DNA from 3 places in the Streptomyces sp. SudanB5_2050 genome. Region 2 is predicted to be linked to each of the others. Evidence: riboswitches for the same ligand, from Rfam matches in the RefSeq annotation. Region 2 holds a riboswitch; each other region holds the start of a gene.
The links. A riboswitch is a leader RNA that binds a small molecule or an ion and turns the genes downstream of it on or off. The one in region 2 is predicted to bind thiamine pyrophosphate.
Positions count from the first base shown of each region.

Region 1: linked by a shared signal. The riboswitch ahead of ACFZP7_RS25080 (thiamine ABC transporter substrate binding subunit) and the one ahead of thiC (phosphomethylpyrimidine synthase ThiC) in region 2 are both predicted to bind thiamine pyrophosphate.
Region 3: linked by a shared signal. The riboswitch ahead of thiO (glycine oxidase ThiO) and the one ahead of thiC (phosphomethylpyrimidine synthase ThiC) in region 2 are both predicted to bind thiamine pyrophosphate.

Region 1 covers NZ_OZ186760.1:5,594,345-5,596,656, reverse strand. The annotation lists gene ACFZP7_RS25085 (ABC transporter permease) at 1-245, opposite strand, end outside; gene ACFZP7_RS25080 (thiamine ABC transporter substrate binding subunit) at 221-1,306, opposite strand; TPP riboswitch at 1,385-1,490, opposite strand; gene rlmN (23S rRNA (adenine(2503)-C(2))-methyltransferase RlmN) at 1,532-2,312, opposite strand, start outside.
Region 2 covers NZ_OZ186760.1:3,901,414-3,903,725, forward strand. The annotation lists gene thiC (phosphomethylpyrimidine synthase ThiC) at 1-884, opposite strand, end outside; TPP riboswitch at 877-1,066, opposite strand; gene ACFZP7_RS17385 (YibE/F family protein) at 1,138-2,312, shown strand, end outside.
Region 3 covers NZ_OZ186760.1:2,275,764-2,278,075, reverse strand. The annotation lists gene thiO (glycine oxidase ThiO) at 1-931, opposite strand, end outside; TPP riboswitch at 929-1,040, opposite strand; gene ACFZP7_RS10155 (hypothetical protein) at 1,093-1,443, shown strand; gene ACFZP7_RS10150 (NAD(P)/FAD-dependent oxidoreductase) at 1,476-2,312, shown strand, end outside.

The DNA.
Region 1 (2,312 bases), 1.7 Mb from region 2:
AGCGCCTGCCAGGTGGTGAACCACAGCACCTGCCGGACGTCGGACTGCCCCAGCACCTCCCCGATCCGCCCGAGCCGCCAGGCCCCGTCGACCTTCAGTCCACGCGCGACGATCGCGGCGACGGGGTAGGCGAAGAACGCCGCGAAGAACGCGACGGGCACGGCCATCAGCCCGAGCCGCGCCGCGCTCCCGCGCACGTTCCTCACCCGTTCCACCCGCTTCACCTCACGACGAGCGAGGTCCACGACTTGACCCACTGGTCGCGGTTGTCTGCGATCTCGGCCGGGTCCATGGTCCGCGGCTTCTCGGCCGGCGGCCCGAACTTCCGGAACGCCTCGGGGATCGCGGCGTCCTCGCGCACCGGATACACGAACATGTTGAGCGGCAGGTCCTCCTGGAACTGCTTGCTCAGCATGAAGTCGAGGAGCGCCTTGCCTCCCTCGGGGTTCCGGGCGTTGCTCAGCAGACCGGCGTACTCGACCTGGCGGAAGCAGGTGCCCTGGGCGACACCGGTCGGCGCGGTGACCGGCTGCGGGTCGGCGTAGATCACCTCGGCGGGCGGGGAGGAGGCGTAGGAGACGACGAGCGGACGGTCGCCCTTGGCCTTCTTGCCACCGGACGAGCCGGAGAACTCCTCGTTGTACGCCTGCTCCCAGCTGTCGACGACCTTGACGCCGTTGGCCTTCAGCTTCTTCCAGTAGTCCTGCCAGCCGTCGTCCCCGTACTCGGCCGCGGTGCCGAGCAGGAAGCCGAGGCCGGGCGAGGAACCGGCGGCGTTCTCCGTGACGAGCAGGTCCTTGTACTCGGGCTCGATCAGGTCGTCGAAGGAGTCCGGCGGGGTCAGCTTGTGCTCGCTGAAGTACGCCTTGTCGTAGTTGACGCAGATGTCGCCGGTGTCGACGGGCGTGACCCGGTGGTCGGTGTCGGTCCGGTACGCGGCGTCGACCCGGTCGAGCCCCTTCGCCTCGTACGGCTGGAACAGCCCGTTGTCCAGGGCCCGCGACAGCAGCGTGTTGTCGACGCCGAAGAAGACGTCGCCCTGCGGGTTGTCCTTGGTGAGGACGGCCTTGTTCACGGCCTGCCCGGCGTCGCCGTCCTCCAGGACCCGGACCTTGTAGCCGGAGCTCTTCTCGAAGGCGGCGATGACGTCCTTCGAGACGGCCCACGAGTTGTGGCTGACGAGGGTCACGCTCTTGGAACCGCCGGACCCCCCGCCGTCCCCGTCGGACGACGATCCGCACGCGGCGAGGCCGCCGGCCATGCCCAGCCCGACGGCGAGGGCGGTGACCTTCTTGGTGATGCTCACTGGATTCCTCCTGGGTGACCAGGAGAAGACGCGGCCCCGCCCGGAACCCCTGGCGAGGTCTCGGGCAGGGCGCAACAGCTCGAGTGGTGACCGATCTCCCTACCCAGAATGACCTGGGCCAGGTTCGGAGGGTCTGCGGCCGGTGCCGCACTCTCAGCGCTGTGGCGCTCCCCTGTCGGAATATGAAGATGTGATTTCTGTCAGGTCGTACTTCCGCCGGTCAGGTTACCGCTCGCTCGCGGCGAGCTGACCGCACGCCCCGTCGATCTCCTGGCCACGGGTGTCCCGGATGGTCACCGGCACACCGTGCGCCGCGATCGCCTCCACGAAGGCCTTCTCGTCCTCGGGCCGCGAGGCGGTCCACTTGGAGCCGGGCGTCGGGTTGAGCGGGATCAGGTTGACGTGCACCGGCCTGCCCTTGAGCAGCCGCCCCAGCCGGTCACCGCGCCAGGCCTGGTCGTTGATGTCACGGATCAGGGCGTACTCGATGGACAGCCGGCGCCCCGACTTCGCGGCGTACTCGAAGCCCGCGTCCAGCACCTCGCGCACCTTCCACCGCGTGTTCACGGGGACGAGGGTGTCACGCAGCTCGTCGTCGGGCGCGTGCAGCGAGATGGCGAGACGGCACTTGAAGCCCTCGTCGGAGAAGCGGTGGATCGCCGGGACCAGACCGACCGTGGAGACGGTGATGCCGCGCTGCGACAGCCCCAGCCCGTCGGGCTCGGGGTCGGTGAGCCGGCGGATGGCCCCCACGACGCGGTTGTAGTTGGCGAGGGGCTCGCCCATGCCCATGAAGACGATGTTGCTGAGCCGCGCCGGCCCACCGGGGACCTCGCCGTCCCTGAGCGCCCGCATCCCGTCCACGATCTGGTGCACGATCTCGGCGGTCGACAGGTTCCGGTCCAGGCCGGCCTGGCCGGTGGCGCAGAACGGGCAGTTCATGCCGCAGCCCGCCTGGGAGCTGATGCACATGGTCACCCGGTCCGGGTAGCGCATGAGGACGGAC
Region 2 (2,312 bases):
ATGTAGTCCACACCCTGCTCGGCCTGCTCGATGACCGTGTCCTTGTAGATCTCCCAGGTCAGCTCCTCGGCCCGGCCGTCGACTTTTTCCAGTGCCTGGTAGAGCGGCACCGTGCCGATGGGGACGGGGGAGTTGCGCAGCACCCACTCGCGCGTGGTGTGGATGTTGCGGCCGGTGGACAGATCCATCACCGTGTCGGCGCCCCAGCGGGTCGCCCAGGTCATCTTCTCGACCTCCTCCTCGATGGAGGAGGTCACCGCCGAGTTGCCGATGTTGGCGTTGACCTTCACCAGGAACCGCTTGCCGATGATCATCGGCTCGATCTCCGGGTGGTTGACGTTGGCCGGCAGCACGGCACGGCCCGCCGCGATCTCCTCGCGGACCACCTCCGGCGCCACGTTCTCCCGGAGGGCGACGTACTCCATCTCCGGCGTGATCTCTCCGCGGCGCGCGTACGCGAGCTGCGTGACCGCGGTGCCGCCGCGCCCGCGGCGCGGCTGGCGGGGGCGGCCGGGGAAGACCGCGTCGAGATTGCGCAGGCCGCCACGCGGCGAGGTGTGCTTGATCCCGTCGTCCTCGGGGCGGACGGGACGGCCCGCGTACTCCTCGGTGTCGCCGCGGGCGATGATCCAGTTCTCCCGCAGCGGCGGCAGTCCCCGGCGGACGTCGGTGTCGACGTGCGGGTCGGTGTACGGGCCCGAGGTGTCGTACAGCGTGACCGACCGCCCGTTGGTGAGGTGCACCTGACGGACCGGCACGCGCAGGTCGGGGCGTGAGCCCTCGACGTACGCCTTGTGCCAGCCGATGGACTTCCCGACCTCAGCGGTCTCCTCCTGGGCGGAGTTCTGCGTGGAGGCAGGCGTGCGTGTGTCCTTGATGGTCATGAGACCTACTCCCTACGCCGGCATTACCCGGTAACAGGTTCGGCGGTCGACGCAGCGGCTTCCGTCTGCGAACGCTTCGTGGGGAACATCACTCGGCTTCGGTGATGTTTCCCGTGAAACATTGCTGGGACGGAGGTCAGCGCCCTCTCAGCCCGGTGCTCCGAGCTCCCGCGTGTACAAAGGTGCCTCCACGCTAGCGTCAATTCGGGCGCGGTGAACAGAGGGCCCCCCTGGTTCTTGCGATGATCGGCCGGTGACCACACCGCAGCAGCCCCCCTTCCCCCCGCACGATCCCCGCCGAGGAGCGGGCACCGGGCACGGCGACGGCCGTGAATCCGGCCCGGCCTCACCCGGTGCTCACGGCACGGGCGCCGGCGGTCACGGACACGCGCACGCGCACAGCCACGGCCCGGCGGCACCCGTCTCCCGCCATCTGCGGAAGGTCATCGCCGCGGTCCTCATCCCGTTCGCGGCGGCCGTGCTGGTCGGGCTCGCGGTGTTGTGGCCGGGCGGAGCCCCGCCGCACGAACGCACGGGGGTCGGTTTCGACCGGCAGACCCAACAGGGCACGGTCACCAAGGTGGTCGAGCTGAGCTGCCAGTCCGTCAACGCCTCCGGCGTACCGCCGACCGGCGACACGTCCACCGCCGAGGGCTCCTCCGCGGTGCAGCAGGCGAACGGCGAGTGCAAGCGGGCGACGATCCGGGTCGACAGCGGCAAGGACAAGGGCCGCACGTTCGACGAGATCGTGCAGCCGGACCAGTCACGGCAACTGAGCGAGGGGCAGAAGGTCGTCGTCGCCTACGAGCCCTCCGCACCCGAGGACCTGCAGTACTCGGTGACCGACATCAACCGCCGGGTCCCCATGGCGCTGCTCGCCGGCATCTTCGCCCTCGCGGTCGTGGTCGTCGGGCGGCTGCGGGGTCTCATGGCCCTGATCTCGCTGGCCGTCAGCTTCCTGCTGCTGAACTTCTTCATCCTGCCCGCCATCCTGCAGGGCTCCAACCCGCTGCTGGTGGCGGTGATCGGGTCCAGCGCCATCATGCTGATCGCGCTGTATCTGTGCCATGGTCTGTCGGCCCGCACATCGGTGGCCGTACTGGGCACGCTCATCTCCCTGGTGCTGATCGGCGTGCTCGGGTCGCTGTTCATCGGCTGGGCCGCGCTGACCGGCAACACGGACGACAACACCGGCCTCATCCACGGTCTGTATCCGACGATCGACATGAGCGGTCTGCTGCTGGCCGGAGTCATCATCGGTTCGCTCGGCGTGCTCGACGACGTGACCGTCACCCAGACGTCGGCGGTCTGGGAACTGCACGAGGCCAACCCCACGCTGGGCCGACGGGGGCTGTACCGCGCCGGCATCCGTATCGGCCGCGACCACATCGCCTCGGTCGTCAACACCCTGGTGCTCGCCTACGCGGG
Region 3 (2,312 bases), 1.6 Mb from region 2:
CGGGGACCAGCTCGTGGGCGTCGCGCAGCAGCTCGTAGACGCCGCCCGCGGTGACCGTCGTGTCCCAGCCCAGCTCCTCGCTGGTGGCGCCGACGACCAGCTCACCGCTCTCCCGGGGCACCAGGTAGAGCGGGTTGCCGCGCACCACGGCGCGCACCGTCCGGTGCAGCAGGGGCCCGTGCGTCCGCGGCATCGCCAGCCGCAGCACCTGCCCCTTCACCGGCCGCACCGGCGGCAGCACGTCCTCGGGCACACCCGCGAGCCGCCCGCTCAGGCTGCCGCAGGCCAGCACCACCTGCCCGGCCTCCAGCAGGGTGCCGTCGGCGGTGACCACCCCCGTGGCCCGCCCGCCGCCCCGCCCGAGGGCGAGCCGGTCGGCCCACGCGCGGTGCACGACGACGCCCGCCCGCTCGCAGGCGGTCACCAGCGCCGCGGCCAGGCGCCGGGGGTCGATCTGATGGTCGCCGTCCACCCGGAGCCCGCCGCGCACACCCGGCGCGAGCATCGGCTCCAGGCGCCGGCACTCACGACCCGACAGCCACTCGGACTCCAGCCCCGAACGCTGCTGGAGCGCGTGCAGTTCGCGCAGATGGGCGCGGTCGTCGGCGTCCAGCGCGACGGCGAGGGTGCCGCAGCGGCGGTAACCGAGGTCGTGGCCCGTGACGTCCGCCAGCTCGGCGGCGAACTCCGGGTAGCGGCGGGCCGAGGCGAGGTTCAGCGCGAGCAGCGTCTGCTCGCCGTAGTGCAGTTCCGTGACGGCGGCCAGCATCCCGGCGGCCACCCGGGCGGCGCCACCGCCCGGCTCGGGGTCCACGAGGGCCGTGGCGAGACCGCGCTGCGCGGCCCGCCACGCCGTGACCAGACCGATGATCCCGCCGCCCACGACGAGCACGTCGGGTGCGGGGGACGAGGTGTGCGGTGGTGACGACATGGGCGTCCAGCCCCTCCCTTCGCCGGCATGACCCGGATCAGGTTCGTACGGTCGGAGGCCGCCAGCCTCCCTCTCAGCCCGGTGCGTCCGGGCTCCCGCGAGTGCTTTACGTTGGCCACCCTAGCCCGCAGCACCTCGCACTCGTAAGGGAGCCTCCGCCCGTGGCCCGTTCACTCGACGGTCTCGTCCTCGCCCCCGTCGCCGACCAGGCGCCCGGCCAGGTCGGCACCCGCACGCGCTTCGCCTACCACGAGAGGGACGGCGTCGTGTGGGCCGAGTACGCGGGCGGCGACGTGGTCCGCGGCCACCTGGTCGGCACCCGGGAGGGCGACCGCCTGGACTTCCGGTACGTGCAGCTCAAGGCCGACGGCGGCACCTCCTCGGGGCACTGCGCGGCGACCGTCGTCGAGCTGCCGGACGGGCGCGTGCGCCTGGAGGAGAGCTGGGAGTGGGAGTCGCAGCGCGGCAGCGGGACGAGTGTGGTCGAGCAGGTCACGGCGCACGAGCGCTGACTGACTTTCCGTCAGGTGTCTAAGGTGATCAGGTGAGTGAGCAGACGCGGGACCGGGAACAGGCGCCGGAGCAGACCCGGGAGCGGCAGGCGGACGCCCGGCACCGGGTCGTGGTCGTCGGTGCGGGCATGGCGGGGGTGCAGACCGCGGTGGCGCTGCGCGAACGGGGTTTCACCGGCCCCGTCACGCTGATCGGCGCCGAGCCGCACCAGCCCTACGACCGCCCCCCGCTGTCCAAGGCCGTCCTGCTCGGCACCGCCGAGGGCTCCGCCTTCGACGTCGACTTCGAGGCCCTGGACATCACCCTGCGACTCGGCTGCGAGGCCCTGGGCGTCCGGCCCGGCGCGCACACCCTCGACACGTCGGCGGGGCCCGTGCCGTACGACTCCCTCGTCCTCGCGACCGGCGCCGAGCCGCTGCGGCTCCCCGGTGCGGAGGACGTGCCCGGCGTGCACCTGCTGCGCACCCTGGACGACGCCGAACGGCTGCGTCCGGTGCTCGCCCGCCGGCACGACATCGTGGTCGTCGGCGCCGGCTGGATCGGCGCCGAGTTCGCCACCGCCGCCCGGGAGGCGGGCTGCGCGGTGACCGTGGTGGAGGCCGCCGACCGTCCCCTGGCCGGCGCGCTGCCCGCCGAGGTCGCCGCGCCGATGACGCGGTGGTACGCCGAGGCGGGCGCGGTGCTGCGCACGCACACGCGCGTGACGCGCGTCGAGCCCGGCGACGGCCCGGGGGAGCCCGGCCGGGTGATCCTGGACGACGGCTCGCGGCTGCCCGCCGACGCGGTCGTCGTCGGCATCGGCGCCCGGCCCGCCACCGCCTGGCTGGCCGGCTCCGGGATCGACCTCGGCGCGCACGGCGAGGTCGTG